Regions from separate parts of the Streptomyces sp. NPDC053541 genome, predicted to be linked through region 2. Evidence: riboswitches for the same ligand, from Rfam matches in the RefSeq annotation. Region 2 holds a riboswitch; the other holds the start of a gene.
The links. Region 2 has a riboswitch for cobalamin ahead of ACIGW2_RS04810 (ribonucleoside-diphosphate reductase subunit alpha). Riboswitches for the same ligand answer to the same signal wherever they lie in the genome.
Positions count from the first base shown of each region.

Region 1: it holds a riboswitch for cobalamin, as region 2 does, so the genes downstream of both, ACIGW2_RS14555 (ABC transporter substrate-binding protein) here and ACIGW2_RS04810 (ribonucleoside-diphosphate reductase subunit alpha) in region 2, are expected to answer to the same signal.

Region 1 is NZ_JBITXM010000005.1:160,577-175,783, reverse strand. It holds gene ACIGW2_RS14595 (chemotaxis protein) at 1-264, opposite strand, end outside; gene thpR (RNA 2',3'-cyclic phosphodiesterase) at 414-974, opposite strand; gene ACIGW2_RS14585 (Rieske 2Fe-2S domain-containing protein) at 1,212-2,132, shown strand; gene ACIGW2_RS14580 (hypothetical protein) at 2,258-2,548, shown strand; gene abc-f (ribosomal protection-like ABC-F family protein) at 2,892-4,526, shown strand; gene ACIGW2_RS14570 (D-Ala-D-Ala carboxypeptidase family metallohydrolase) at 4,675-5,427, shown strand; gene ACIGW2_RS14565 (ABC transporter ATP-binding protein) at 5,397-6,233, opposite strand; gene ACIGW2_RS14560 (FecCD family ABC transporter permease) at 6,230-7,261, opposite strand; gene ACIGW2_RS14555 (ABC transporter substrate-binding protein) at 7,258-8,340, opposite strand; cobalamin riboswitch at 8,430-8,572, opposite strand; gene ACIGW2_RS14550 (hypothetical protein) at 8,943-9,542, shown strand; gene ACIGW2_RS14545 (class I SAM-dependent methyltransferase) at 9,817-10,479, shown strand; gene ACIGW2_RS14540 (hypothetical protein) at 10,492-10,926, opposite strand; gene ACIGW2_RS14535 (cytochrome P450) at 11,258-12,487, shown strand; gene ACIGW2_RS14530 (DMT family transporter) at 12,504-13,397, opposite strand; gene ACIGW2_RS14525 (SOS response-associated peptidase) at 13,570-14,340, shown strand; gene ACIGW2_RS14520 (pyruvate carboxylase) at 14,535-15,207, shown strand, end outside.
Region 2 is NZ_JBITXM010000002.1:145,937-161,143, forward strand. It holds gene ACIGW2_RS04805 (ribonucleotide-diphosphate reductase subunit beta) at 1-737, opposite strand, end outside; gene ACIGW2_RS04810 (ribonucleoside-diphosphate reductase subunit alpha) at 791-3,148, opposite strand; cobalamin riboswitch at 3,277-3,438, opposite strand; gene ACIGW2_RS04815 (GNAT family N-acetyltransferase) at 3,448-3,954, opposite strand; gene mctP (monocarboxylate uptake permease MctP) at 4,050-5,675, opposite strand; gene ACIGW2_RS04825 (DUF3311 domain-containing protein) at 5,672-5,884, opposite strand; gene ACIGW2_RS04830 (LuxR C-terminal-related transcriptional regulator) at 6,035-7,027, opposite strand; gene ACIGW2_RS04835 (hypothetical protein) at 7,086-8,756, opposite strand; partial or broken gene ACIGW2_RS04840 (hypothetical protein) at 8,996-9,364, opposite strand; gene ACIGW2_RS04845 (aldo/keto reductase) at 9,406-10,371, opposite strand; gene ACIGW2_RS04850 (endonuclease/exonuclease/phosphatase family protein) at 10,371-11,363, opposite strand; gene ACIGW2_RS04855 (endonuclease/exonuclease/phosphatase family protein) at 11,365-12,498, opposite strand; gene ACIGW2_RS04860 (glycosyltransferase family 2 protein) at 12,491-13,537, opposite strand; gene ACIGW2_RS04865 (NAD-dependent epimerase/dehydratase family protein) at 13,550-14,599, opposite strand; gene ACIGW2_RS04870 (aspartate aminotransferase family protein) at 14,623-15,207, opposite strand, start outside.

The DNA of each region.
Region 1 (15,207 bases), on a different contig from region 2:
CACCAGTCCGTCCTCGGCGTGGCGCGGGTCCACCTCCGCCGCCGCGCGGCGCAGCCGGTCGACGAGCTCCGCCCGCCGCCCGCGGGACACCGCGGGATCGTCCCGCACGGCCCGCTCCGCCTCGGCGAGGAGCGTGCGCAGCCGCACCGCGTCCTGGGCGTTGTCCGGCTCCCGGCGATGCGTCGGCATCAGGAGCGAGACGGCGGGGTAGGGCCGGGGCTGCCGCAGCTTCGCGAGCACGTCCGGGGTGAGCACGGGGTCCATGACACGGCCTTCCTGACGCGGGGCGGCGGCAGGGCGGCCGGCGGGGCGGTGGCCACCCGGCGGGTGGGCGCGGAAGGGGCCCACGAAAGACCATCGTGGCCCGGCCCCCGGCGTTCCGCGACTCGTCCGCCCGCGCCCGGGGGACCGCGTCAGCCGCGTGACCGGTGCCCCTCGAAGGCCCAGGACTCGAGGTCGCGGTAGCGGATCGGGCCCGGACCGCGGCCGATGTTGCTGGCGACCAGGTGCAGCCGGGCGGTGGGCCAGCGGAGGCCGGTGAAGCCGGCGAGGGCCGCCGCCGTGCCGGTCACCGGGCCGGTGTCGCCGCGCCGGGCGCGGGCCAGGGTCAGATGCGGGTTGAGCGGGCGGTCCTCGAAGGGGATGCCGCACTGCCGGACCACGTCCCGCACGTCGGCGGCCAGCCGGCGCAGCCCCTCCACGTCCCCGTCGATCCCGCTCCACAGCACCCGCTCGTCGAAGTGCCCGGCGCCGCTCAGGCCCAGTTCGAGCGGCGGGCGGGCGGCGGCGAGCGCCGCGAGCGGCGCCCGCAGCGGCGGCACGGCCCCGACCGGCAGCTCGCCCAGGAACGCCAGCGTGATGTGCCAGTCCTCGATGCGGTTCCAGCGCAGCGAAGGGTATGCGTCGAGCGCGGGCCGCAGCTCCCGGGCCAGCTCCTCCTTCGCGTCGTCGGGCGGGGCGAGCGCGATGAACACCCGAGTCGTGGCCGGGGCCGCGCCGGCGGCGTCGGCGGCATCCGGTGCGCCGGGGGCGGGGGCCGGAGCGGTGTCGAGGGCGGTGTCGAGGGGCTGGTCTCTCACGCCGTTCTTCGTACCTCATCCGGGCGTGTCCGGTCATCTTCGAACGGAACCGGCCACGGCGGGCCGGTCGCGGGACCCGGTCACCGGACCCGCCGTGGGTTTCGGCGGGCGCGGGCGGGACACCCGCCGGGCATGACCAGCTTCCAGGGACTCCCGCGGCCCGGTCCGCCCCCGGACCGCGGGCCCGGCCCCGCACTCAGGGCGATGGACCGGCTCGCGGCCTCCTCGCGGGCCGACGGCGTGATCGACGCGGTACGGGACGCGGTGCGCCGGGTGCCGCTCGGCGCCGCCCGCGACGTGCTCCACGGCCGACCGCTCGGGCACCCCGCGCACCCGCTGCTCGTCCAGCTGCCCCTCGGGGCGTGGCTGTCCGCCGCCCTCCTCGACCTCACCCCGGGCGGGCGGCGGCCGGCCCGGCTCCTGGTCGGCGCGGGCCTCGCGGTCGCCGGCCCCGCCGCGGTGTCCGGCTGGGTCGACTGGGCCGAACTGCGACGCCCGCAGCAGCGCGTCGGACTCGTGCACGCCGCCGCCAACATCACCGGGGTGCTCTGTTACGCGGTCTCCCTGCGCCACCGCTGCCTCGGCCGGTACGTGCGGGGCCGGCTCTGGGGCTTCGGCGGTCTGGCGGCGGTCGGCGTGGGCGGCGCGATCGGCGGGCACCTCGCCTACCGGATGGCCGCCGGCCCGGACCACGCCGAGCCGGTCGCCGTCCTCGTACCGCCCGGCTGGCACCGGGTGGAGGAGCTGCCCGAGCCGCTCGACCTGCCCGAGGGGCGCCCCGCGCCGGCCCGGGTCGGCGGGATGCCGGTGGTCGTCGTCCGGACCGGAGCGGACGACACGGCGCCCGCCGTGCTCGCCGGCCGGTGCGCCCACCAGGACGGGCCGCTCGCGGACGGCGAAGTGGTGGACGGCTGCCTGGTCTGCCCCTGGCACGGCAGTCACTTCCGGCTCGACGACGGCTGGAACGTGACCGGCCCGGCCACGGCGCCGCAGCCGGCCTTCGACACCCGCCTCGTCGACGGCCACCTGGAGGCCCGGCTCCGCACCCCGTGACGCCCGAGTCCCGCTCCGCACCCCGTGACGCCCGGCGCCCGCCGTTCCGCTCGGATGCCGGGGCGAGCCGGGCGTGATGTGCTGGCTGGAGGGGGTGAACCAGCCTCGCGAGGAGGAGAACCGCCATGGCGATCTTCGTCCACGCCGTCCTCGACGGCATCACCACCGACCAGTACGACGCGCTGAACGCCCGGCTCCAGACCGTGCCCGGCATCTTCGAGGGGTGCGTCTCCCACACCTGCACCACCACGGACAAGGGCCTGGAGATCTTCGACACCTGGGAGAGCGAGGAGCACATGAAGGCCTTCGGCGAGAAGATGATGCCGATCGCCGCGGAACTGGGCCTCCCCGAGATCCCCTCGGAACCGCGTGTCCTTCCCGTGCACAACCAGTGGACCCCCGGCGGCGCCGGCTGACCGCCCGCCCGCGCCCGGCCTTCCGCACCACCCCTGACGGACCGTCACCGGCGCGAGGGCCGGGGCCCGCGGCGGGAAATTCCCGTGCGGCCGGGCGCGGCGCTGGTAGACTGGCGGACCCCGATCCCTCGACGAGGAGCACAGACATGGTGGTGGACGACGACATCTCCGGGTGATACCCGGACCCGGCAGACCACCGGCCCGCGGCACGACGCGCGCCGAGGTGGTCCCCTCGTCGTCCCCTTCCGCCCCTGTCTGCCCGACGGGCCGGCCGCCTCCCCCGTGCGTCGACGCCGGGGTCGAGGCGGCGCGCCCGTCCTCCCGTACCACCGAGAGGTCGCCCATGTCCGCCGCATCCGTCATCTGCTCCCAGCTGTCCTTCTCCTGGCCCGACGACACCCCCGTCTTCCAGGACCTGTCCTTCACCGTCGGCGCCGGCCGGACCGGACTCGTCGCGCCCAACGGCAGCGGCAAGAGCACCCTGCTCAAGCTCATCGCGGGCGAACTGCGGCCCACCGCGGGCAGCGTCGTCGTCGACGGCACCCTCGGCCACCTGCCGCAGAGCCTCCCGCTCAGCAGCGGCACCACCGTCGCGCAGGTGCTCGGCATCGACGCGATCGTCCGGGCCATCGACGCCGTCGAGTCCGGCGACGTCGACGAACGGCACTTCACCACCATCGGCGACGACTGGGACATCGAGGAGCGCACCCGCGCCCAGCTCGACCGGCTCGGCCTGGGCGGGCTCGCCCTCGACCGGGTCCTCGACACCCTGAGCGGCGGCCAGATCATCACCCTCGGCCTCGCCGCCCAGCTCCTGCGGCGGCCCGACGTGCTGCTCCTCGACGAGCCGACCAACAACCTCGACCTCGACGCCCGGCACCGGCTCTACGAGGTCCTCGACGACTTCAACGGCTGCCTGCTGCTCGTCAGCCACGACCGCGCGCTGCTCGACCGGATGGACCGCATCGCCGAGCTCGACCGCGGCCAACTGCGGCTCTACGGCGGCACGTTCACCGCGTACGAGGAAGCCGTGCGGGCCGAGCGGGAGGTCGCCGAGAAGAACGTCCGCAACGCCGAGCAGGAACTCAAGCGCGAGAAGCGCGAGATGCAGCAGGCCCGCGAGCGCGCCGAACGGCGGCAGAGCAACGCCGCGCGCAACCTCAAGAGCGCCGGACTGCCCAAGATCTTCGCCGGCACCATGAAGCGCGGCGCCGAGGAGTCCGCCGGACGGGCCGGGCAGATGCACGCCGCCCGGGTCGGCGAGGCGAAGGCCCGCCTCGACGAGGCCGAGCGCGCCCTCCGGCAGGAGCAGCGGCTCGCCCTCGACCTGCCCGACACCCGGGTGCCCGCAGGCCGCACCCTCTTCCACGGGGAGGAGCTCCGGGTCCGCCTCGGCGACCGCGAGCTCTTCACCGCGCCCGGCGCCGGCCTCGACATCCGCGGCCCCGAGCGCATCGCCCTGACCGGCCCCAACGGCGCCGGCAAGAGCACCCTGCTCAAGCTGGTCGCCGGTGCCCTCGACCCCGACGGCGGCACCGTCAGCCGCGCCGACGGGCGGGTCGCGTACCTCTCGCAGCGGCTCGACCTGCTCGACCCGGACCGCACCGTCGCCGAGAACTTCGCGGACCGGGCCCCCGAGCGCCCCGAGGCGGAGCGGATGACCCTGCTGGCCCGCTTCCTCTTCCGCGGCGCCCGCGCCCATCTGCCGGTCGGCGTCCTGTCCGGCGGCGAACTCCTGCGCGCCACCCTGGCCTGCGTCCTCGGCGCCGACCCGGCCCCGCACCTGCTGCTGCTCGACGAGCCCACCAACAACCTGGACCTGGTGAGCGTCGCCCAGCTGGAGAGCGCCCTCAACGCCTACCAGGGCGCCTTCCTGGTGGTCAGTCACGACGAGCGCTTCCTGCGCGAGATCGGGGTGGGGCGCCGGCTGCACCTCGCCCACGGAGAGCTGAAGGAGACGGCGCTGCCGGGGGAGTAGCCGGGAGTCCGTGGCGGACCGGTGAGGTTTCACCGGTCCGACCTCTGGCGGTCATGCGGCGTGGTTGACGCGCGTCGACCCGGTCGGCGAGCCTCGGGGGCGGCCCGGTTCACGGGCCGCCCCAGGCTCGTTCGGCGATGGAGGTCCGATGCCCAGATCCAGCGCTCAGTCCCGCCCCGTACGCCTGCTGCTCTCGTTTGTCATGCTCCTGTCGTCAGCGGTGCTCGGCGTGCTCGCCACGGCCGGCCCCGCCCAGGCCGACGCCTGCTACACCTGGTCCCGCACCCTCTCCCAGGGCGCCGGCGGCGCCGACGTGACCGCCCTTCAGATCCGGGTCGCCGGCTACCCCGGCTACGGCGGCGTCCTCGACATCGACGGCTCCTACGGCCCGGCCACCGCCGCCGCCGTCAAGCGCTTCCAGTCCGCGTACGGCCTGGCCGCCGACGGCGTCGCCGGCCCCGCGACCTTCAGCAAGATCTACGCCCTCCAGGACGACGACTGCACCCCGGTCCACTTCTCGTACGCCGAACTCAACACCTGCAACACCACCTGGGCCGGCGGCGCGGTCAGCGCCACCACGGCCAAGGCCAACGCCCTGCGCACCATGTGGAAACTGGAGGCGCTCCGGCACGCCCTCGGCGACGCCCCCATCCGGGTGACCAGCGGCTTCCGCAGCTACAGCTGCAACTCGGCGGTCGGCGGCTCCAGCACGAGCCGCCACCTCTACGGCGACGCCGCCGACCTCGGCGCCGGCTCGCACTCCCTGTGCACCCTCGCCCAGCAGGCCCGCAACCACGGCTTCAACGGCATCCTCGGCCCGGGCTACCCCGACCACGACGACCACACCCACGTCGACCACCGCCCCAGCCGCTACTGGTCCGCCCCGACCTGCGGCATCTGAGCCCCACCGGACACCCGGGCACCGACGACCGGGCCCAGGAAGCGGATGTGCGGGCGCCCGTCCGGCTCCGGCCGGGACACGGCCGCCCGCACCCCGTACACCTCCGCGATCAGCTCCTCCGTCAGGACCCGCTCCGGCGGGCCGTCCGCCACCACCCGGCCGGCCCGCAGCACCACCAGGTGATCGCAGTACATCGCCGCCAGGTTCAGGTCGTGCAGCGCGATCACACTCGTCAGCCCCAGCCCCGACAGCAGCGCCAGCAGGTCCAACTGGTGCTGGATGTCCAGGTGGTTGGTCGGCTCGTCCAGCAGCAGCTCACGCGGCTCCTGGGCCAGCGCCCGCGCGATCTGGACCCGCTGGCGCTCCCCGCCGGAGAGCGTGCGCCACGCCCGGTCCGCCCGGTCGGCCAGCCCCGTGCGGGCCAGCGCCGAACGCACCGCCGCCGCGTCGCCCGCCGAGGCCGGGGCCCAGGCCCGGCGGTGCGGGACGCGCCCGAGCCGTACCACGTCCGCCACCGTCAGATCGACCTGCGTGTCGGCGTGCTGCTCGACCGTGGCCAGCCGCCGCGCCACCGCCCGGCGCGGCAGCCCGGCCAGCGGATCGCCGTCGAGCGTCACCACCCCCGCGTGCGGGGCCAGCACCCCCGCAAGGACCCGCAACAGGGTCGACTTCCCCGAACCGTTCGGCCCCAGCAGCCCGGTCACCTGACCCGGGCGCGGGGCCAGGCACACCCCGTCGAGCAGCACCGCACCGCCCGCCGTCCGCGACACGCCCTGCGCGCGCAGCCCCTCCCCGGCGCCCGTCACCGGGCCGTCCCCCGCGCCCGGTACAGCACGAGCACGAACGCCGGCACGCCCACCAGCGAGGTCACCACACCCACCGGCACCTCCTGCGGATCGAGCACCGTACGCGCCAGCGTGTCCGCCCACACCAGGAACACCGCCCCCGCCAGCGCCGTCAGCGGCAGCAGCCGCGCGTGCCCCGGCCCGGCCAGCAGCCGCACCGCGTGCGGCAGGACGAGACCGACGAAACCGATCGCCCCCGCCGACGCCACCAGCGCGGCCGTCAGCAACGCCGTCACGCACAGCAGCACCACCCGGGTACGGGCCACCGCCACCCCGAGCGAGGCCGCCGCGTCCTCGCCGAACGCGAAGGCGTCCAGCGTCCGCGCGTACCCGCCGCAGACCACCAGCGCCACGGCCAGCACGGCCGCGCACACCGCGACGTCCGTCCAGCCCGCCCCGGCCAGCGAGCCGAGCAGCCAGAACAGCACGCCCCGGGTCGTCTCGGCGTCCGCCGCCGTCATCACCACGAACGAGGTCAGCGCCGAGAACAGCTGCATCGCGGCCACCCCGGCCAGCACCACCCGGTCCGTCGAACCGCCGAGCACCTGGCTCAGGAACAGCACCAGGGCGAAGGAGAACACCGCGCCCACGAACGCGCCGGCCGACACCGACACCGCCCCGCCGCCCACCCCCAGGACGACCACCGCCACCGCCCCCGTCGACGCGCCCGACGACACCCCGAGCACGAAGGGATCGGCCAGCGGATTGCGCAGCAGCGACTGCATCACCGCACCGCAGACCGCGAGCCCCGCGCCGCACACGGCCGCCAGCAGCGTCCGCGGCAGCCGCAGGTTCCACACGATCCCGTCCCGGATCGGACTCACCGGCGCCGCGCCGCCCCCGCCGAGCCGGTCGAGCAGCACCGACCACACGTCGGCCACCGAGATGTCGGCCGGTCCGATCGTCACCGCGACGGCGACCGACAGGACGAGCAGCGCCGAGCCGCCCGCCCCGGCGAGGAGCGGCAGGCTCCGCGGGGACCGGCTCACGCGGCCGGGCCGAGGGCCCGCAGCGCCGCCGCGAGCTTCTCGACGCCCTCGACCGTGCGGATCGTCGGGTTCATCGCCTGCCCGCTGAGGATCACGTACCGCTTCTTCCGCACCGCCGTCATGTTCTTCGTGACCGGATGCGACTGAAGGAACTCGATCTTCTTCGCGGCGCTCTCCGCCGACTGCGCCCGCCGGGTCAGATCGGCGATCACCAGCACGTCCGGATCGCGGTCGGCGACCGTCTCCCAATTGATCTGCGGCCACTCCTCCTTGGTGTCGTCGAAGACGTTCCGCACCCCGAGGGTCCGGCTCACGATCCCGGGCGCCCCGCAGCAGCCGGCCATGTAGGGACCCTGCGCGTCCGAGAACCAGTAGAGGACGGACCGGCCTCCGAAGTCCGCGCCCTCGCGGGCCTTCGCCACCCGCGCCCGCAGCTCGCCGATCAGCTTCTCGCCGCGCTCCGGCACGCCGAACACCCGGGCCAGGTCCCGGATCTCGCCGTACACCGTGTCCATGGTCAGCGGCCGGGTGCGCACCCCGTCCCCGTCCCCGCTGTTGTCCTTGCCGACGCAGTCGGCGGGGGAGACGTACGTGGGCACGCCGAGCTGCGCGAAGCGCTCGCGCGGGGCCACGCCGCCCTTGCCGAGGGTGTAGAGGAAGGAGGCGCTGACGAAGTCCGGCTCGGTGTCGAGCACCTTCTCGAAGGAGGGGTAGCGGTCGGCCAGCCGGGGCACGGAGGCGTTCGCCTTCTCCAGGCCCTTCAGGACCGGGTCCGTCCAGGTCGCGGTGCCCACCATCCGGTCCGCGAGGCCCAGCGACAGCAGGATCTCGGCCGAACCCTGGTCCAGGGCGACGGCCCGGCGCGGCGGCGCGGCGACGGTGACCCGCTGCCCGCAGTCGTCGTCGAGGACCACGGGGAAGCCGCCCTTTCCGCCGCCCTTGCCGGAGCCCGGGCCCCCGGTGTCCCCGGAGGCACCGGCGGCGGCCGGCCCTCCGGTGCCGCAGCCGGCGACCAGCAGGGTCCCGGCCAGCAGCAGGGCGGCGCGACGAAGGGCACGGGCGGGGTGTGCGAGGGGCACGCGGAAATCCTCTGCGTCCACGGCTCATACGCGGAGCCTGTCGTACGGTTCTCCCCGGACGGCGTCGGTCGCGCGCCGGGGCCGCCAGCAGGTCTTCGGACTCGGGGTCACCCGGACGGGACGCCTTCCCGGGGCGCACGCCGGCGCTCCCGCCGCACGCGCCCCAGTGGCCGATGCCCCGCCCGTCACCCTCACCGCTGCGCGTCAGCTCCGGATTCGCACCGGATTCCCTGACCCGTGCGCGCGACGTCCGCTCACGCGGCGCCCGCACAGAGGTACGACTGGCCCGGGCAAACTACCACAGGCCGATCATGCTCCTGGGGGGGCGCCGGGGCCGGCGCGTGATCCTCTACGAGCGCCGGTCCGGGCCGCGCTGATCCGTGCCGGCGGGCCGCTGCCCGGCCGGCCGGAACATTCCGGTGACCGCTTCCGCCGTACGGCAGACGGGGCGGCCGGCGGCGCGCTACCGTGGTGGTGGGCCCGGCCTCGCACCTCCCCCGTGTGCGACGGCCGGGTCCGCCTTGCATGGTGCGGCGGTTCGGCCGGCCGCCGGGAGGACCGTCCGGGGAGGCGGCGGGAGCGGAGGGTGCGGTGTGACGGGAATGACGGTCGTGACGTTCGTCCTGGCGGGCCTGCTCCTGCTGATGGCCTGTGTCCCGGCGGACCGCGTCCGCGCCTGGCGCACCGCCCGCCACCCCGGTGCGCCCGAGGTCTCCGGCGCCGCCTTCGCCGTGGGCCGGCTGCTGCTCGTCACGATGGCGGTCCTGGGCATCGTCACCGGCTTCCGGGGCCTCTCCGTGCAGGACGACGCCGAGTGGAGCGACGAGGAGCTGACCTCGGCCGTCGAGGGCGCGACCGGCTCGCTCGACGGGAGCTCCGCGACCGGCCTCCCGGGCCAGGGGCCCGAGACCGCGGGGGACTTCGACGGGTTCGCCCTCCGCGTCGAGGAGGAGATCGCGGCGCACGGCGCCGGTGACGCCCCGCGGTTCGGCGTCGACGCCGAACCGGCGGACGACCCGACGGCGAACCGCGCGCGATACGCCATCTCCGCCCGCGGCGCCACGGTCTCCTTCTGCATGCACGTCACCCGCCGCCACTCCGGCTACACCGAGACCGTCGCCCCCGGCGGCCTCGGCGAGTCCTCCAAGGTGCGGCTGCCCACCTTCTCCTACGCGGTGCGCACCAGCCCCGGGACCTGCTAGGCCCTGTCCGGAAGGTTTCGCCTGGCTCGCGGTGTCTGGCACGCCGTCCCCCGTGGCCCTGCGGGCACGGGCGGTGCCCCCACGCCGTGTTGTCGTCGGTCGCCATGGCACGCCTCGTCTCCGCCCCCTCGGCCTGGCGGCCGGGGAGGTGCCCCCACCTCCGCCGTGCGGTCGCACGCACCGGACACCGCGAGCCCTGCCCGGCGGGCAGACGACGCCACTTTCCGGACAGGACCTGGCGCCGCTGTCGGTGGCGGGAGTTAGGGTCGCGGGCATGGTCGACGACGCCGCCCTCCGTGCCACCCGCGAGGCCTACGACACCGCCGCACCCCTGTACGCGGAGCTGTTCAGCGACTCGCTGCGCGACAGCCCGCTGGACCGGGCGATGCTGGGCGCCTTCGCCGAGGCCGTCCTCGGCACGGCGGCTCCCGGCGGCCCCGGCGGGCGGGTCGCGGACCTGGGGTGCGGGCCCGGTTACGTCACCGCGCATCTGGCCGCCTCGGGGCTCGACGCCTTCGGCGTGGACGCCTCGCCCGCGATGATCGGCCTGGCCCGGAAGGCCTTTCCCGGGCTGCGCTTCGAGGTGGGTGCGATGGAGGCCCTGGACCTCCCGGACGGCGCCCTGGCCGGCATCCTCTCCCGGTGGTCGCTCATCCACACCCCGCCGGCCGAAGTCCCGGCCGTCCTGGCGGAGTTCCACCGCGTCCTCGCACCGGGCGGCCACCTGCTGCTGGGCTTCTGGGCCACCGACGGCGCCAGCCCCGCCACGGAGGTCTTCGACCACGCGGTCGCCCCGGCCCACCGCTGGTGGCCCGACCGGCTCGCGGAGCTGCTCCGCGAGACCGGCATCACGGAGGTGGCCCGTCTGATCCGCGCCCCGCAGCCCACCGACCGCCGCCGGTTCCCGGAGGTCCACCTGCTGGCCCGCAGGGCGTAGCCCCTGGCGGTTCTAGGCCCCGGCATCGGCCCCGTCCGCAGCGCCACCCTCGGTGCCGTCCGCGAGGACCCATGCCTCGCCGGGGCGCCGGGGGCGGCGGTGGACCAGGCGGAGGCGCGGGACCGCCTGCTCGTCCTCCGCCTCGACGAGGACGTGGCCGTGCGCGTGCAGCCGGTGGGCGCGGGCCCGGACGGCGCTCTCGCCCGGGCCCAGCTCCGCGTCCAGGCGTACGTCGAGGCGCACGGCGGCCTCGGGGACCGCGCCGCCGTACACCGGGCCGAGACGGCGCACGCGCTCGAGCGATGCGGCGGCCACGCCGTCGAGGCCCACCGGGACCACGTCCGTGTCGAGTGGGGGGATGAACCAGGTCTCGTACGCCACACCCGGCGGGTCCAGCTCCTTCAGACGGTACTCCCGACCGCATCCGCCCGGTTCCTGACGCCCCATCGGCCCCTCGCTCTCCATGTCCTGGTGCCAAGGACAACCACGACGACGGCGCTCCTCTGCCCGCGAACGAGTCCCTGGTGGGGGCGCACGGGCGCACGGCGAGGCGCCCGCCGCCCGCACCGTGACCCCTCACTCCCCGTCACCACCCCCGACCGCCCTTGCCTCCGCCCCTTCCCATTGCAACGCGGTTGTTGCGTTTGGCGTCAGCGTCATTGCATCATTTTCCGCTCTCTGACCTGCCGTTAAGAGATTTGTAGCGTTGACGCATCTGTGAACGCAACGTAGCTTTCTCGATGTCCGAACACGTCATGTCGCGAGTTGAGGAACGGTCATGAGTGCACCCCAGCAGTCCCCTGAGTCCCCTCAGTCCCCTGCGTCCCCGCAGCCCCTCACGACGCCCACGACGCGTCGGCCCGGCTGCCCCTTCGACCCGCCGGCCGAGTTCACCGAGGCCCGCCGGCAGGGCCCCATCAGCCCCTTCACCCACATCGGCGGCAAGCCCGGCTGGCTGGTCACCGGTCACGACCTGGTGCGCTCGGTCCTCGCCGACCCGCGCTTCAGCTCCCGCAAGGACCTGCTGAACGTGGTCGACTTCGAGGTCCCGCCCGCCCCGCCCGGCGAGTTCCTGCTCATGGACGACCCGGACCACAGCCGCTACCGCAAGCCGCTCGTCAGCCGGTTCACCGCCCGCCGGATGCGGCTGCTCGGCGAGCGCATCGAGCAGATCACCGCCGACTGCCTGGACGCGATGGAGGCGGCCGGGCCGACCGCGGACCTGGTCACCGCGTTCGGCAAGCCCATCCCCACCATCGTCATCTGCGAGATCCTCGGCGTTCCCTACGCGGACCGCGCGTCCTTCCAGGAGCAGATCGACACCTTCATGAGCGGCGAGACCAGCGACGAGGACCTCGTCGCCGCCTACACGGCGACCCAGGAGTACCTCGCCGGGCTCGTCGCGGCGAAGCGCGCGCACCCCACCGACGACGTGCTCAGCGAGCTCACCGAGACCGACCTCACCGACGAGGAGCTCAAGGGCATCGCGCTGATCCTGCTCGCCGCGGGCTTCGACACCACCGCCAACATGCTCTCGCTCGGCACCTTCGCCCTGCTCCAGCACCCCGAGCAGCTCGCCGCGCTGCGCGCCGAACCCGCCCTGATCGACCAGGCGGTCGAGGAGCTGCTGCGCTACCTCAGCGTCGCCAAGTCCTTCATGCGGACGGCACTGGAGGACGTCGAGCTCGGCGGCGTGACCGTCACGGCCGGCACCACCGTGCTCCTCTCGTACAACACCGCCAACCGCGACCCCGAGCGCTTCGACGACCCGCACGTCCTCGACATCCGGCGCAAGCCCGTCCCCGGCGGCCACCTCGCCTTCGGCCACGGTGTCCACCTCTGCCTGGGCGCGCAGCTCGCCCGGATCGAGATGCGGGTCGCCCTCACCGCGCTGCTCGACCGCTTCCCGACGCTGCGCCTCGCCGTCCCGGCCGAGGAGGTCGCGCTGCGCCCGGAGACGGCCGACATCTACGGCGTGAAGAGCCTCCCCGTCACCTGGGACGCGTGACCGTACGGCACCGGGGTCAGGTCTCCTCGCGGGTGCCCCGGGCGGCACCCGCCGAGGCGGCCACCACGCACAGCACCGCGAGCCACTGCGTCCAGCGCAGCGCCTCCCCCAGCACGAGCAGCCCGATGAGGGCCGCCATCGCCGGTTCGAGGCTCATCAGGATGCCGAACACCCGGGGCGGCATCCGGCGCAGCGCCTCCAGGTCCAGCGAGTACGGCACCACCGAGGACAGCAGCGCCACCCCGAGCCCCGCGAGCAGCACCCACGGCTGCAGCAGCGCGGTGCCGCTGTCGGCCACCCCGACCGGCACCGCCACCAGGGCCGCCACGCCCATGCCGAGGGCGAGCCCGTCGCCCTCCGTCGTCCGCCGGCCGAGCGCCGCGCCGACCAGGATGTACAGCCCCCAGAACAGGCCCGCGCCGAGCGCGAACACCAGGCCGAGCACGTCCAGTTCGCCGTGTCCCTCGGTCAGCAGCACCACCCCGGCTCCGGCCAGCAGCGCCCAGAACGCGTCCAGCCACCGCCGCGACCCGGCGAGCGCCACCCCGAGCGGCCCGAGGAACTCCACCGTCACCGCGATGCCCAGCGGAATCCGGGACAGCGACAGATAGAAGCACAGGTTCATCAGACCGAGCGTCACCCCGTAGCCCAGCACCACGGCCCAGGTCCGGCGGTCCAGCCGCACCGAGGGACGCCACACCGCCAGCAGCACCGCCGCCGCGAAGACCAGCCGCAGCGCGACCGTCCCGAAGCTCCCGACGGCGTCGAAGAGCTGCTTCGCCACCGCCGATCCCAGCTGCACGCTGACGATCCCCAGCAGCACCAGCGCGGTCGGCGGCACCGCCCCCAGCGCCCGCCCCGCCGCACCGGGGGCCCGCGTGGTCGTCCTGCCGTCGTCGGTCGAGGTCATGCGCGGATTGTCGGCGACGCACCCCGGCCGGGCATCCGAATATCCGCCGCATGGTCCACATCCGGCCACGGCACGCGCGCGGGTCTCGCGGCACCCGCACCGCCGCCGTACGGCCCCGGTCCCGCCCGCCACTTCCGCCCCACCGCACCCGCCGCCGTGGCACAGTGGCCCCATGTGCGGCCGATACGCCTCCACCCGGAGCCCCCAGGACCTGACACGTCTCTTCGACGTGACCGAGTGGCGCCCCGAGGAGACCCTCGAACCCAGCTGGAACGTCGCGCCCACCGACCCCGTGTACGCCGTCCTCGAACGGCCCGCCCGCCACGGCCACGGCGCCCGCGGAGCGGACGCGGACGGGGACGGGGGAGAGGGCGAGGTGCGCCGCGAGCTGCGGGCGCTGCGCTGGGGACTCGTACCCTCCTGGGCGAAGGACGCCAAGGGCGGCGCGCGGATGATCAACGCGCGGGTCGAGACCGTCCACGAGAAGCCCGCCTACCGCAAGGCCTTCGCCAGGCGCCGCTGTCTGCTGCCCGCCGACGGCTTCTACGAGTGGGACCCGGTCACCGACGCCACCGGCAAGGTCCGCAAGCAGCCGTACTTCATCCACCCCGCCGACGACGGCGTGATGGCGCTCGCCGGGCTCTACGAGTACTGGCGCGACCCCGACGTCGCGGACCCCGACGACCCCGGCGCCTGGCTCATGACCTGCACCATCATCACCACCGAGGCCACCGACGCGGCCGGCCGGGTGCACCCCCGGATGCCGCTGGCCCTCACCCCCGAGCACTACGACACCTGGCTCGATCCGCACCACCAGGACACCCACGACCTGCGCGCCCTGCTCACCAGTCCCGCAGGCGGCCGGCTCGACGCCCGGGCGGTCTCGCCCGCCGTCAACAACGTGCGCAACAACGGCCCGCACCTGCTCGACCCGGCCGGCTGACCGTCGACCCCCGGCGGCGCCCCGGGGGCCCGACGGCCGCCGCCACCCGGGCGGCAGCCGGCCCGATGATCCATGTCACGGCCCGGAGACCTTCAGACCACGGTCCGCCACCCCGTAGCGTGACGCAGACGAACCGGCCGCTCGCCGAGTGCGACGCGGCCGGCGCCCACGGCCGCGAGGTGAAGGGATCAGAGATGTTCCGCAAGGTGCTGGTGGCCAACCGCGGGGAGATCGCGATTCGCGCGTTCCGCGCCGGCTACGAACTGGGGGCGCGCACCGTCGCCGTCTTCCCCCACGAGGACCGCAACTCGCTGCACCGGCTCAAGGCCGACGAGGCGTACGAGATCGGCGAGCCCGGCCATCCGGTCCGGGCCTACCTCTCCGTCGACGAGATCGTCCGGGCCGCCCGGCAGGCCGGCGCCGACGCCGTCTACCCCGGCTACGGCTTCCTCTCGGAGAACCCCGAACTCGCCCGCGCCTGCGAGGAGGCGGGCATCACCTTCGTCGGCCCGGACGCGCGGACCCTGGAACTCACCGGCAACAAGGCCCGCGCCGTCGCCGCCGCCCGCGAGGCCGGCGTCCCCGTGCTCGGCTCCTCCGCGCCGTCCACCGACGTCGACGAACTCGTCGCCGCCGCCGAGGAGATCGGCTTCCCCGTCTTCGTCAAGGCCGTCGCCGGCGGCGGCGGGCGCGGCATGCGCCGGGTCGAGGACCCCGCCACGCTGCGCGAGTCCATCGAGGCGGCCGCCCGCGAGGCCGAGTCCGCCTTCGGCGACGCCACCGTCTTCCTGGAGAAGGCCGTCGTCGACCCCCGCCACATCGAGGTGCAGATCCTCGCCGACGGCGAGGGCGACGTCATCCACCTCT
Region 2 (15,207 bases):
CCGTCACCGCACAGGTCGCGGCCGAACTGCAGCTCCGCCTCGACGGCCTCCTTCAGCATGTCGGTGACCTGCTGCCGGAGTTCGTCGTCGAAGAGCTCGGGCTCCTCCTTGCGGACGGTGTCCACGACCTCGAAGGCGAAGTTCATGTGCATCGTCTCGTCGCGGAACACCCAGTTGGTGCCGGTCGCCAGGCCGTGCAGCAGACCGCGGGACCGGAACCAGTAGACGTAGGCGAAGGCTCCGTAGAAGAACAGGCCCTCGATGCACGCGGCGAAGCAGATCAGGTTGAGCAGGAAGCGGCGGCGGTCGGCCTGCGTCTCCAGCCGGTCGATCTTCTCCACCGAGTCCATCCAGCGGAAGCAGAACTGCGCCTTCTCGCGGATGGAGGGGATGTTCTCGACGGCCGCGAAGGCCGCCGCCCGGTCGTCCGGGTCGGGCAGGTAGGTGTCGAGCAGCGTCAGATAGAACTGGACGTGCACGGCCTCCTCGAAGAGCTGGCGGCTCAGGTAGAGCCGCGCCTCCGGGGAGTTGATGTGCTTGTAGAGCGTCAGCACCAGGTTGTTGGCCACGATCGAGTCGCCGGTCGCGAAGAACGCGACGAGGCGGCCGATCATGTGCTGCTCGCCCGGGGTGAGCTTGGCGAGGTCGGCGACGTCCGAGTGGAGGTCGACCTCCTCGACGGTCCAGGTGTTCTTGATGGCGTCGCGGTAGCGCTCGTAGAAGTCCGGGTAGCGCATCGGACGCAGGGTCAGTTCGAAGCCCGGGTCGAGCAGGTTGTTCTTACGGCTGGTCACTGGCAGGCCTCGCAGGACTCGGGGTTTTCCAGGGAGCAGGCGACGGCGTCCGCGTCGGGGGCCGCCTGCTGGACGGGGAGGGTGGTCGCCTGGGCGGCGCGGGCGATCCGGGTCGCCGGGCGCGAGCGCAGGTAGTACGTGGTCTTCAGGCCCTGCTTCCAGGCGTACGCGTACATCGACGACAGCTTGCCGATGGTCGGCGTCTCCATGAACAGGTTCAGGGACTGCGACTGGTCGAGGAAGGGGGTGCGGGCGGCGGCCATGTCGATCAGGCCACGCTGCGGGATCTCCCAGGCGGTCCGGTACAGCTCGCGCACCTCGGCCGGGACCCAGCTGAAGCCGGCCACCGAGCCGTTGGACTCGCGCAGCGCCTCGCGGGTCTGCGCGTCCCACACGCCGAGCCGCTTGAGCTCGGCCACCAGGTAGGAGTTGACCTGGAGGAACTCGCCGGACAGCGTCTCGCGCTTGAAGAGGTTGGAGACCTGCGGCTCGATGCACTCGTAGACGCCGGCGATCGAGGCGATGGTGGCGGTCGGGGCGATGGCGAGGAGCAGGCTGTTGCGCATGCCGACGGCGGCGATCCGCTCGCGCAGCGCGGCCCAGCGCTCCGGCCAGGTCAGCTCGACGTCGTAGTGGTCGGGGTGCAGCACGCCCCGCGCGGTGCGGGTCCGGTCCCAGGCGGGGAGCGGTCCGTTGCGCTCGGCGAGGTCGGCGGAGGCCTCGTAGGCGGCCAGCATGATCCGCTCGGCGATCCGGGTGGAGAGCGCGCGGGCCTCGGCGGAGTCGAAGGGCAGCTTCAGCTGGAAGAAGACGTCCTGGAGGCCCATCGCGCCCAGGCCCACCGGGCGCCACTTGGCGTTGGAGCGGCCGGCCTGCTCGGTCGGGTAGAAGTTGATGTCGACGACCCGGTCGAGGAAGGTCACGGCGGTGCGGACGGTCGCGTCCAGCCGGTCCCAGTCGAGCTCGCCGGTCTCCGGGAGCACGAAGGCGCCGAGGTTGACCGAGCCGAGGTTGCAGACGGCGGTCTCGCCGTCGTCGGTGACCTCGATGATCTCGGTGCAGAGGTTCGAGGAGTGCACGACGGTGCCGGGCTCGGCGGTCTGGTTGGCGGTGCGGTTGGAGGCGTCCTTGAAGGTCATCCAGCCGTTGCCGGTCTGCGCGAGGGTGCGCATCATGCGCCCGTAGAGGTCCCGGGCCGGCATGGTCTTGCGGGCCAGGCCCGCCGCCTCGGCCTTGCGGTAGGCGGCGTCGAACTCCTCGCCGTACAGGTCGACCAGCTCGGGCACGTCGGCCGGGGAGAACAGCGACCACTCGGCGTCCGCGTTGACCCGGCGCATGAACTCGTCCGGGATCCAGTGCGCCAGGTTGAGGTTGTGGGTGCGGCGGGCGTCCTCGCCGGTGTTGTCGCGGAGCTCCAGGAACTCCTCGATGTCGGCGTGCCAGGTCTCCAGGTAGACGGCGGCGGCGCCCTTGCGGCGGCCGCCCTGGTTCACGGCGGCGACGGAGGCGTCGAGGGTCTTCAGGAACGGCACGATGCCGTTGGAGTGCCCGTTGGTGCCGCGGATCAGCGAACCGCGGGCGCGGATCCGGGAGTAGGAGAGGCCGATGCCGCCGGCGTGCTTGGAGAGGCGGGCGACCTGGTGGTAGCGGTCGTAGATGGAGTCCAGCTCGTCCAGCGGGGAGTCGAGCAGGTAGCAGGACGACATCTGCGGGTGGCGGGTGCCGGAGTTGAAGAGCGTGGGGGAGGACGGCAGGTAGTCGAGCCGGCTCATCAGCCCGTACAGCGCGGTGACCTCGTCGAGCGCGCGGACCGACTCGTCCTCGGCGAGGCCGCAGGCGACCCGGAGCATGAAGTGCTGCGGGGTCTCGACGACCTGGCGGGTGATCGGGTGGCGCAGCAGGTAGCGCGAGTAGAGCGTCCGCAGGCCGAAGTAGCCGAAGCGGTCGTCGGCGGCCGGGTCGATCGTCGCGTCGAGGCGCTCCGCGTGCCGCGCGACGAACTCGGCGGTGCGGTCGGCGATGAGGCCCTCGCGGTGGCCGACGGCGACGGAGGCGGAGAAGGAGACGGCGCCCTGGCCGGCCGCCTCCTCGGCGATCGTGAGCGTCAGGAGCCGGGCGGCGAGCCGGGAGTACGCCGGGTCCTCGGCGATCAGGCCGGCGGCGGCCTCCGTGGCGAGCCCGCGCAGTTCCGCCTCGTCCGAGCCGGGGTGCCGGCCGCGCAGCGCGGCGGCGGCGACCTTGCCCGGGTCGGTGTCCGGGAGGTCGGCGGTCAGCTCGGTCAGGGTCCGCAGGAGTACGGTCCCGGGGCCGTCGTTCTCGATCGCTGCGGCCGGATCGGCGGGCGCGATGGTCACGTGGGGGCTCTCCCTCGCTCGGCTCGGGGCCAGGGCGGGGAGGCGGGAACGGGCGGCCACGGGCAGGGCGGCGCCGCGTCCACCGGCCCATTCCGCGAGGCCCGGACGTCTGTGGCACCCGGACCGGACGGACCGGGCGCGCTGTCGGCAGGTCTTCGGACTCACCCGGACGCGAAACACGCGAAAGCACACCGTTGCGGGACAGTTCCGGATTTCCACCGGATTCCCCTGCGGCGACAGCGAGGAAGAGCATACATGTGGGGGGCGCCGCCGAATGCGCCCCCCACATGTTGTGTCGCTCAGAGTTCGAGGGCGTAGGCGAGGAGCGTGAAGTCGTGGTCGGGGAGCGGCTTCCAGTCCCGTTCGGGGGCGCGGACGAAGCCGAGCCGTCCGTAGACGCGGTGCGCGGTGCCCATGGTCGGCTGGGTGGAGAGCACGAGCCGGCGGATGCCGTCGAGGGCCCGCGCCCGCTCGACGCAGGCCCGCACCAGGGCCTCGCCGACGCCCCGGCCGCGCGCCGCGTGGGCGACCGCCAGCATCCGGAACTCGGCCTCGTCCGGCTCCGCGATGTCGGCCCACGCGCCGCTGCCGGTGGTGAAGGTCACGCCGCCGAGCACCGTGCCGTCGGTGTCCACCGCGACCAGCACCTCGGCCTCGGCGGCCCGGCGCGCCACGTCCCGCAGCAGGTGCGCGTAGTCGTCGTCCTCGCCGAAGGCCAGGAAGCCGTCGGCGAGATAGGCGTGTGCGGTGAGCTCGCCGAGGGCCTCGTACTCCTCGGGGCGCACTGCTCTGATCGTGAAGTCCATGGCAGGCAGTCTGCCCCGGACACGGCTCCGCCCGCCTCCGGGAATCCCGGGGGCGGGCGGAGCCGGTGCACGACGGTGCCGGGGCCGGTCCGGGGTCAGTGACCGGCGGCGCCGACCTTCGGCAGCTCGGTGACGACGCCCGCGTCACCGGCGTCGGCGGTGTAGTCCTCCGGCGAGGTCTCGTCGACGCCCTCGGGGGCCTTGACGGCCTTCAGGACGAAGGTGAGGACCACGGTGACGAGCACGTTGAGCACGAAGGCGGTGAGGCCGATGTAGCCGATCTCGCCGATGCCCGGGATCTCGGCGGAGGAGCCGCCGAAGTGCTTCTGGGTGGGGCTCGCGACGCCGTACGCGGCGGCCGTGCCGTACACCATGCCGACCGCCCAGCCGGCGAGCAGCGCCCAGCGGTGCATCCACCGGGTGAACAGACCGCCGACCAGGGCCGGGAAGGTCTGCAGGATCCAGATGCCGCCGAGCAGCTGGAAGTTGATGGCGACGGTCTTGTCCATGGTGAGGACGAAGACCAGCGCGCCGACCTTCACCAGCAGCGAGACCAGCTTGGAGACCTTGGTCTCCTGCGCGGCGGTCGCGTCGGGCTTGATGAAGTCCTTGTAGATGTTGCGGGTGAAGAGGTTGGCCGCGGCGATCGACATGATCGCGGCCGGCACGAGCGCGCCGATGCCGATGGCGGCGAAGGCCACGCCCGCGAACCAGTCCGGGAACATGTTCTCGAAGAGCTGCGGGATGGCGAGCTGTCCGTTGGTCACCTTCACACCGGCGGCGATCGCCATGAAGCCGAGCAGCGCGAGCAGGCCCAGCATCAGCGAGTACAGCGGCAGGATGGTGGTGTTGCGGCGGATCACCTCACGGCTCTTGGAGGACAGCGTCGCGGTGATCGAGTGCGGGTACATGAACAGCGCGAGCGCCGAGCCGAGCGCCAGCGTCGCGTACGTCCACTGGCCCGCCTCGCCGGGCACCAGGGCGCCCTTGGGCTTGCCGGTCGCGGGGTTGACCGTCTGGTAGGCCTCGGCAGCCTTGCCGAAGATCTCGTCGAAGCCGCCCAGCTTGATCGGGATGTAGATGATCGCCACCGCGATGACGAGGTAGATCAGGGTGTCCTTGACGAAGGCGATGAGCGCCGGGGCGCGCAGACCCGAGGAGTAGGTGTACGCGGCGAGCACGCCGAAGGCGATGAGCAGCGGCAGGTCCTTGACGAACCAGTTGGTGTTCTCGCCGCCGCCGACGCCCATCACGTCCAGGACGGCCTGGATGCCGACCAGCTGGAGCGCGATGTACGGCATGGTGGCGAGGATGCCGGTGACCGCGACCGCGAGCGACAGGCCCTTGGAGCCGAAGCGCCCGCGGACGAAGTCGGAGGTGGTCACGTAGCCGTGCTTGTGCGAGACCGACCACAGGCGCGGCAGGAAGGTGAAGATCAGAGGGTAGACCAGGATGGTGTACGGCACGGCGAAGAAGCCGGCCGCCCCCGCCGCGTAGATCGCCGCCGGGACGGCGACGAAGGTGTACGCGGTGTAGAGGTCGCCACCGAGCAGGAACCAGGTGATCCAGGTGCCGAACGATCTGCCGCCCAGGCCCCATTCGTCGAGGCTGTGCTCGTTCTCGGCCTTGCGCCAGCGCGCGGCCAGGAAGCCCATGACCGTGACGGCCAGGAAGAAGAAGACGAAGACGCCGAGCGCGACGCCGTTCACGCCGTCCTTCACTGCGACGCACCCCCCTTGCGGGCGCGCTGGTCACGCTGCCACAGCTTGTAGGCGACCATGGTGAGCCCGGTCGAGATCACGACCCAGAGCATCTGGTACCAGTAGAAGAACGGGACGCCGACGAAGGTGGGCTCCACCTTCGCGTACGAGCTCACCCAGAGCATCGCGACGAACGGCGCGAAGAGACAGAGCGCGATCACCACTCTCATCGGGGTGATGACCGATTGTTTCCCTTGTGTCGCTTGTGACATGGCGATCCCGTCCCACGAGCCGATGACCTGGTAATGCCGAGGAAATCTAGGGGACCGTTCGCATTCTCGGAACCCCTGTCCGTATCACGGATCTGTTCCTGTTCGGGTTCACAGCCAGCCCTCCTTCACCGCGCGGACCCCCGCCTCGAAGCGGCTGCGGGCGCCGAGCCGGGACATCAGCTCCGAACTCATCCGGCGCACGGTGCGCAGCGAGACCCCGAGCCGTCGGGCCGCGATGTCGTCGGTGCAGCCGATGCCGAGCAGCATCAGCAACTCCCGCTCCTGCGGCGAGAGGTCGTGCTCGTCGCGGCGCGGGGCCTCGCCGAAGGGGGTGCCGGCCTCCCAGATGCGGTCGAAGAGGACCACCAGGGCGTGCACCAGGCCGGGGCTGCGCACCTCCAGGGCGCCGGCCCGGCCGTCCTGCGGGTCGAGCGGGACGAGCGCGGCCTCCCGGTCCACGACCACCATGAGCATCGGCACCACGGGCACGGTGCGGGCCTCGCCGCCGAGGCCGCAGTACCAGCGCACGTACTCGACGGTCGGCGGGTCGTTGCGGAAGCTGTCCTGGTAGATCGAGCGGATCCGCACCCCGCGCTCCAGGGCGAGCTGGTCCAGCGGCTTGCTGGCGTCCATGGTGTCGGGCAGCTGCGCGCCGCCCGGCAGCAGCGACAGGCACTCGGTGCGGGCGCCGGCGGCCAGGTCCTCCAGGCGCTCGCGCACCGCGTCGAGCCCGCTGATCCGGTCGACGGGGTCGCGGTGGGCGGTGTGCGCGGCGTGCCCGGGACGCTCGGCGTAGCCGGCGAGGATGCCGGCGACGGCGCGCCCCGCCTGCTCCACCTGGCGTCTGCGCCGGCCGAGTTCGGCCTCGGCGCGGGACAGCAGGAAGGAGAAGCCGACGTCGGGGGAGTAGGGCTCCACCTCGCCGGAGGACTCGTCCATGAGGACGAGCTTGAGGTCCGCCAGGCACAGCAGCGCCTCGCGGACCTCGCTCTCGCTGCGGCCCAGTTGGGCCGCCATCTCCGCCACCCCGTACTCGGGCCGTTCCAGGAGCAGACGGTAGACGTGCTCCGTCGACTCCTTGATGCCGAGTGCCTCCAGCATTCCGATCTCCCCCTTGTCACGGCGGTCGTCGATGCTAGAGGGGTGCACCCTTCTAGGTCTAGACCAATCGGGGTGAACTCCGAGGGGTGAGACGGTGATCCGGTTCCGGTACGGGCAGGGCCCGGGCCGCCGCCGCGCCGAGCAGGGTCGTGAGGGCGAACCCCGAGGCCAACAGGGCGAGTTCGACCTGAGGGCCGATGCCGGTCGCGAGGACCGCGAGGGCGGCCGCGGCCGCCGCGGGGAGGGCGGGCCGTTCCAGGGTGACGCAGAAGGCGCAGGCGCCCACCACCAGCGGCACCCAGCCCGTCACCGCGCCCGTGGCCGCCGGGCCGTACTGCCACAGCAGCACCGGGACGCCCGCCGCCGCGCCCGCCGCGAGCAGGGCGGCGAGCAGGGAGCGGGCGGCGCGCGGGGCGCCCTCCCGGCGGGCCAGGACCGCGAAGGCGGCCAGCGCCGCCGCCGGCACCGCGTACGGCAGCAGCCGGTAGTCGCCCGCGACCAGGTCCCGGTCCACCACGCCCGAGCCGCCGACCCGTGCGCCCGTCCCGGCGAGCGCCGCCCGCACCGCCTCGACCGTCCGGGCGCCGCCGGCCGTCATCGGCTCCTCCTGCGGCACCACCACCACGAGCGCCGTGCCGTCCCGCCGCCACCCGGGCCCGTCCGGGGCCACCGCGAACCGCACGCCCGGCACCGCCCCGGCCGCCCGCACGGCCGCGTCCGCCGCGCCCGCCGAGCCCGAAGGGACCAGGACCTCCAGGGGGTTGAGCACCCCCGGCGCCACCCCGGCCGCCGCGAGCCGGTCGAGCCCCGCGCGGGCCGGACCCGCCGCCACCAGGGCGCGCGCCTCCGGGTTGCCGACCCGGAGGAAGGACGCCGCGCCCGCGCAGAGCACCAGGAGCACGAGGGCGACGCGCGGCAGGGCCCGGGACGCGGACGGGCGCCGGCCGGCCCGCCGGGGCGCGCGCTCGGCCCGCGGCAGCAGCGGGTCCAGCCACCGGGCCACCGCGAGCCCGGTCAGGCACACGGCCGCGCCCGCGATCCCGGCCGAGCGCAGGAACGTCCCCGGGAACAGGGCCAGCACGCCGCACGCCGCCGCCCCCGCCGCGCCGAAGGCGCGGGCCGAGCGGGCCGCGGCTCCGGGCGGGAGCGCCCGCCGGTGCACCGCGAGCACCAGGGACGCCACCGGCACCAGGTAGACCACCACGAAGCTCACCGGTGTCACCGAGGCCACCGCCTCCGTCACGAGCAGCGCGCCCACCGCGGTCGTCGCCGCGAGCAGCAGCGGGACGAGCACCCCGAGCGGCGAGCGGAAGGTCACGACGAGGAGGACCAGGAGGCCCAGCGCACAGGCCGCCCGCGCGGCCAGGGCGAGCGGACCGGGCCCGCCGGCCGCGCTGTCCGCCGTCAGCGGCAGCACGCCCGTCACCTCCGCCCCGGCCGCCCGCAGCGCCCGCGCCGTCTCCTCGATCGCGGCCAGCCCCGCCAGGTCCGCCCGCCCGGCGCCCGGGTACACCAGCGTGTACGTCAGGCCCCGCTCGGTCCGGGTCAGCGTCCGCGCCCCCGGACCGGCCGCCCGGGCCACCGCGCCCGGGTCCTCCGGCGGCGCCACGGCCACCAGCGGCGGGACCGCCGCCCCGTTCCCGTACCGCTCGTGGACCTCCTGGTTGGCCCGGTGCCCGGGCCCGCCGACCGTCGTGAACGACTGGTCGAACCGCCCGAGCCCCGCCACCGCGAGAGCCCCGCCGACCGCCAGCAGGAACAGCCACCCGGCGAGCGGCCACCCCGGTCCACCGGGCCTTCCGAGCCGCCTGGGCCGTCTCTTCCGGATCCTGCCGGGCTCTCGACTCCCCCAGAGCTCCGCCCGGGTGGTGCCCCCGGCGAAGCCTGGGGGAGTGCCCCCACCACATCGCTTCCGCCCCCTCGGCCCGGCGGCCGGGGAGGTGCCGCCACCTCCGCCTTGCGATCCTTCCCCTGGGCCCTGGCGGGCCTGGGGAGGCTCCAGCCCTGTGCTCTGGCGGGCCTGGGGAGGCTCCAGCCCTGTGCTCTGGCGGGTCTGGGGAGGCCCCGACCCTGGGCCTTGGTGGGTCTGGGGAGGCCCCGACCCTGGGCCTTGGTGGGTCTGGGGAGGCTCCGCCCTTGGGCCTTGGTGGGTCTGGGGAGGCTCCGCCCTTGGGCCTTGGCGGGTCTGGGGAGGCCCCGCCCCTGGGCCTTGGCGGGTCTGGGGAGGCTCCGCCCTTGGGCCTTGGTGGGTCTGGGGAGGCCCCGACCCTGGGCCTTGGCGGGTCTGGGGAGACCCCGTGCACCGGACGCCGCTCTCCCCCGTAGCCCTTCGGGCACGGGAGGTGCCCCCTGATCCGGCCTGATCCGAAAGAAACGACCTAGTCGGCATCGTCGAGTCGCTTCCGCAGCTCCTCGTCGAGCGTCAGCCCCACCGCGCCCAGCGCCTCGTCGAGCTGGGCCGGCGAGCTCGCGCCGATCACCGGGAGGACCGGGAGCCGGCCGCCCATGGCCCAGGCGAGGACCACCTGGTTCGCCGTCGCACCCGTCTCCGCCGCGACCTCCGCGAGCACCTTCAGGCGCCGCTCCGAGCCCGCGTGCCGGTACTGCTCCGGCACCTCCTTGGTGGGGTCGGTGTAGGCGCCGGTCAGCTGGGTGGTGTACGCCGTGAAGGTCAGCTCCGGGCGGGTGGCCAGATAGTCGAGCAGCTCCTCGGAGGCGTGCGGGTTCACCCCGAAGTCGGCGCCGGGGCGCGGCCGCAGATAGGTGAACCGCTGCTGCACCGCCGCGTAGTCCGGCACCCCGGCGGCCCGCGCCGCGCCCCGGGACTCCTCGATCCGCCAGGCCGCGAAGTTGGAGCAGCCGGCCCGGCCGATCTTCCCGGCCGCCACCAGCTCGCCGAAGGCGCCCATGGTCTCGGCGACCGGGGTCGCCCGGTCGTCGATGTGCGCGTAGTACAGGTCGATCCGGTCCGTGCCGAGGTTGCGCAGGCTCTCCTCCACCTGGCGGCGGATCACCGGCGCCGACAGGCCCTCCGCGCACTCCGGCCACGCCGAGCCCGGCGGGTCCGGAAGCGCGCCCACCTTGGTGGCGAGCACCATCTCGTCCCGCACGCCCCGGCTGCGCAGCCAGCGCCCGATGACCCGTTCGCTCTCCGCGCCGGTGGCCCCCGGCTCCCAGAAGGCATAGGTGTTGGCGGTGTCGAGGAAGGTGCCGCCGGCCTCGTGGAAGCGGTCGAGCACCGCGAAGGCGGTGGCCTCGTCGATCCGGGTGCCGAAGGGCAGGGTGCCCAGGCACAGCGTGCTCACGCGCGGCCCGTCGGGGCCGCCCAGCGTGGTGTGCTCCATCAGTCGATTCCCTTCTCGGGGTGGACGAGGGTGAGTTCCTGGACCAGGTGGTCCGACAGGCCCCGCGCCTCGCGGAAGCGGTAGCCGCCGACCCGGGCGCCGCCGCCGGTGAACGTCCAGTCGATCCGCCACAGCCGCAGCCGCGCCCGGGCGTTCCAGCTGGCCGGCAGGACCGAGCGGCAGGCGCCGATCGCGTCGCGCAGGGTGCCCGGCATCCGGCGGATGTCGCCGATCGCCGCGCTGGTGTTGAAGTCCCCGGTGACCAGCACCGGATGCGGGTTGTCCCGGAGGTCGGCGACGAGCGCCGCGTACTCCGCGTCCCGGGCCCGGGCCCGCCGCCGCATGTCCCGGAAGAAGGCCGGCCGCAGCGGGTTCATGACGGTCAGCTGCACCGGGATGTGCACGTTGTACGTGGAGAGCACCCCGCCGGGGGTGCGCAGGTCCGCCCGGAGCGAGCAGGCGCCCACCGGCACCGGCGGCCCGGCGAGCGGGAACCGGGACAGCGTCACCGCGTTGTTGCCGATCGCCCGGTGGTGGCCAGGGAACGCGGCCCGCAGCCGCTCCTCGTCGTCGATGTCCCAGACCTCGCCGCCCTCGAAGCCGTTCAGGTACTCCTGGAGCACGTACACGTCCGCGTCGAGCCCGCGCAGGAAGGCGTAGAAGCGGTCCGGGTCGCCGTCCTGGTTCCAGTGCTGGGTGTTCCAGGACACCAGCCGCGGGCCCTCCCGGCCCGGGGCCTCGGCTCGCCGCCGGCGCAGCAGCGCCCGCGCGTTGATCCCGTTCTGCGGCCAGGCCACCAGCAGACAGCCGGCCGCGAGCGCGGCGGCGCCCCACGCCCGTCCGGCCAGGGCAGCGGCCAGCAGCGCCAGCGGGACGGCGGCCAGCGCGACCGGCGGCAGCAGCGAGACCGCGAGCCAGGGCCACCAGCGCCCGTTGAGCGCGAGGTGCAGGGCGAGGAAGCCCGCCCAGCCGAGGGAGCACAGGAGGACCACGTCAGTCACTCCCCGGCAGCCCGACCCACAGCTCCTGCGGGGCGTGGTCGGACAGCTTCTCCGGATCGCCGAAGGCGTAGCGCTCGGCCCGCGCCCCGTTCCCGGTGAACGCCCAGTCGGTGCGCCAGAAGGGCTTCCAGCCGCCCTCCTCCCAGCTCGTGGGGTACGGGTCGGTGCTCACCTCCGCCGCGTCGGCCAGGCGCTCCCGCAGCGGGTCCAGGTCCGCCATGGCGGCCGTCGCGTTGAAGTCGCCGGCCACCACCACCGGGTTGCGGTTGGCGGCCACGTCGGCCGCCAGGCCCGCGTACTGGGCCCGGCGCGGGGCGAAGCGCTCCCGCATGTGCCGGTAGAAGGCGGGCGAGAGCAGCCCGTCCGGCATGCTGTTCCACACCGGCATGTGCACGTTGTAGAACGACACCACCCGGCCCCTGACCCGCACGTCCGTGCGCAGCACCTTGGTCTCGCGGTACTCGGTCGCCCAGTCGGCGCCCGCCGGGACCGCGCGGGCCGGGCCGACCGGCGGCCTGCCCACCACGGGGAAGCGGGACAGCGTCACCAGCTCGCCGCGCACCACCACCTCGTACCCGGGGAACTCCCGGCGCAGCCGCGCCAGGTCGTCGATCGGGAGCTTCCCCTTCCGGTCGGCGGTGACGTGCTGGTACTCGTGCAGCAGGTACACGTCCGCCCGCTTGGCCTTGAGGAAGGCGTAGAAGTGGTCCTGGGTGCCGAGCAACTGGTTCCACGAGTTGGTGTTCCAGGCGAAGACCCGGACCGCGTCCGCGCCCGGCCGCGGCTCCGCGCGCCAGGGCGCCACCGGGTCGATGCCCGACTGCCCGAGGCCGAGGAGCAGGGCGAGGCCCGCCGCGCCGAGCGTCCGCCACCGGGCGGCGCCCCGGGCCAGCGGCGCCAGGGCCGCGAGCAGCAGCGGGACCAGGGCGAAGGCGGCGGGCGGCACGATCCCGACCAGGTTCCCCAGCCAGAACCGCCCGTCGGCCGCCCACTCGACCAGCAGCAGCACCAGCCAGGCCGCCGCCGCGCCCGCCACCAGGCGGTTCCGGCGCCGCCCCCGGGGCCGTACGACCGGGGCCGGGGCGGCCTCGTCCCGTACGGCCTGCGGCGCGAGGGTGTCAGCCACGGCCCGCACCCGCCGGGGAGGGCACCGCGTCCGGGCGCGGCTGGGGGTCGTACAGGTGCCGGAAGCGCGCCGAGCACAGCCACTGCACCCCGGCGACCGCGATGGCCGCGAACACGGTGAGGTTCACCAGGAAGTTGACGGCCACGAAGTAGCCGAGGAAGAGCCGGCCCCGGTGCCGCCGCACCTCCCGGTACATGTCCAGGTCGCCGAGCACGCCCAGGACGAACAGCGCGAGCGGAAGCAGCGCCCACGGCCAGCCCCACAGCGGCGGCGCGGCGAGCGCGGCGACCGCGAGCGGGGCGGCCAGGCTGGCGCCGGCCCGGGGTCCGGTGACGAAGCCGCCCTGGAGGTGGCGGCGGCCCAGGATGAGCGGCACGGCGAGCCGAGCGCGGGCGAAGACCTTGTCGAGGACGATCCTCAGGGTGTCGTCGTGGTCGTGCCGCCCCCGCACCTCCAGGGAGCTCAGCACGGTGTACCGCTCGGAGATGCGGCGCCCGTAGTCCTGGTCCTCGGTGTGCCGCAGGATCGGGTTGAAGGGGCCGACCTCCTCGAAGACCCGCCGGCGCATGGCCAGGATCGCGGTGTGGACCGTGGTGATCACCCCCTCCGACCGCAGCAGCAGGTGGTACTGCTGGAGCGAGCGGTACTCCTCGATCAGGCTGTCCCGGATCAGCGGCTCGGGCTCGTAGGTGCCGCAGATCGCGCCGTACTCCTCGCCGTCGCCGAGCAGCCGGACCGCGTTCGCCACGGCGTCCGGGTGCATGGCGACGTCGGAGTCGAGGAAGACCAGGATCTCGCCCGAGGTGACCTCGGCGCCGAGGTTGCGGGCCACCGCGACCCCGCTGTTGACGCCGGTGGACACCACGCGGGCCCCGGCCTCGGCCGCGATCCGCGCGGAGTCGTCGGTGGAGCAGTCGTCGACCACGACGACCTCGATGTTCGGATAGCTCTGGCCGAGCGCGGCCTCGACGCACAGGCCGATCGAGCGCCCGTAGTTGTAGTTGGGGACGATGACGGAGACCAGGGGGAGGGAGGACATGGGCGGGTGCTCCTAGAAGAGGACCTTGGCGAGGGACAGGGCCCCCTGCCGCCAGGGTTCGACGCTGGTGACGCCCTCGCTCCGGCGCGCCGGACGGGCGGTGGTCTGCCGGGCGCGCGCGGCCTGCTCCGCGCGCCACCAGGCGAAGGTGCGCAGGATCGCGTCCCGGTTGGAGTGCCGGGGCCGGAAGCCGAGCGCCTCGCGGGCCTTGTCGGTGGCGACGAAGCTGTCGTCGAGCAGCTTGTGCAGCAGCCGCCCGTAGACCGGGGAGAGCCCGGAGCGCTGGAGCAGGCTGAGCGCGGCGAGGGCCGGCCGGGCGGGCAGCGAGCGCACCTTCCCGCCGTGGCCCGCCGCGTCCAGGACGGCCTGGAAGTCCTCGCGGAGCGTGCCGAACTCGGTCGCCCCCAGGTTGAAGGTGTCGTCGGCCCGCTCGGCCGGCGCCTCCATGGCGGTGACGACCGCGTCCACCAGGTCGGCCACGTCGAACATCTGGATGCGCACGTCGCCGCGGCCGAGGACCGGGAAGTTCCGGCCCTCCTCGGCCCACTCGAAGAGCATCGCGAACAGGCCCATCCGGCCCGGCCCGAGGAAGGTCTTGGGCCGCAGGATCGGCAGGCACATCTCCCGGCCCCGGAAGCGCTCGGCGACCTCCTCGGCCTCGGCCTTGGCCGCGCTGTACGTGTCGACCGGCTCGCGCGGGTGGTCCTCCGGGGTCGGCACGGTCTTCGGCAGCCCGTACACGGCGGTCGAGGAGATGTGCACGACCCGCGGCACCGCGTTCGCCTCGGCCGCGCCGAGCACCGTCTCCGTGCCGCCGACGATCACCGACCGTATGGTCTCGGCCGGATAGCTGGGCAGGGCGGCGGCGCAGTGCACCACCACGTCCGCGTCCGCCGTCACCCGCTTCATCACGGGCGCGTCCCGTACGTCCGAGACGGTGTGGACCAGCTGCTCGTGCGTGGTGCGCGGGGCCCGCAGGTCCACGCAGTGCACGTGGTGCCCGTCGGCGAGCAGCCGGTCGATCAAGGTCGCGCCGAGCATGCCGGCGCCGCCGGTGACCACGACTCGGTTTCCTTCGGGGCGGGTTACCACAGCGAGGACACCTTCTCCTTGACGAAACGGGTGAGCAGTCGGGGCAGGCCCTGGGCGAGGGTCCGGTCGAGGGCGTCGAGGAAGAACTCGACCTCGTGCTCCTCGGCGACCAGGGAGGGTGCGACCATCAGCGGGTTGTCGCCGTTGAGCGTGTAGTACGTGTAGACGCCGTGGTCCCGGTAGAGCGCGTTGACCACCGACGAGGTGACGAGCTTGGTGCGGAAGCGCGGGTCCTTCGTCATCGCGCCCGGCACCAGCTTGGTGACCAGCTCCAGGAGCCTGGGGCCCTTGTGCAGGAAGACGCCGTGCAGCGCGCCGTGCCCGCGGACCTCGGCCACCACGTCCGGGTGCTCCTTGGCGATCCGCTCCAGACCGGGGGCGAGGATCCGCTCGATGGCCCGGGCGCGGGCCGGATAGTCGTCCTCCACGGCCACGTTGACCGCCTCGATCGCGGTGACCGCCTCCTCGCCGAAGCCGTAGTAGGTGGTCGAGGTCGACTGGAGCAGCGCGTCCGTGAGGTTGTCGTAGGCCTTGCGGAAGACCGGTTCGCGGGCCACGAAGGCGGAGATGGACGACTT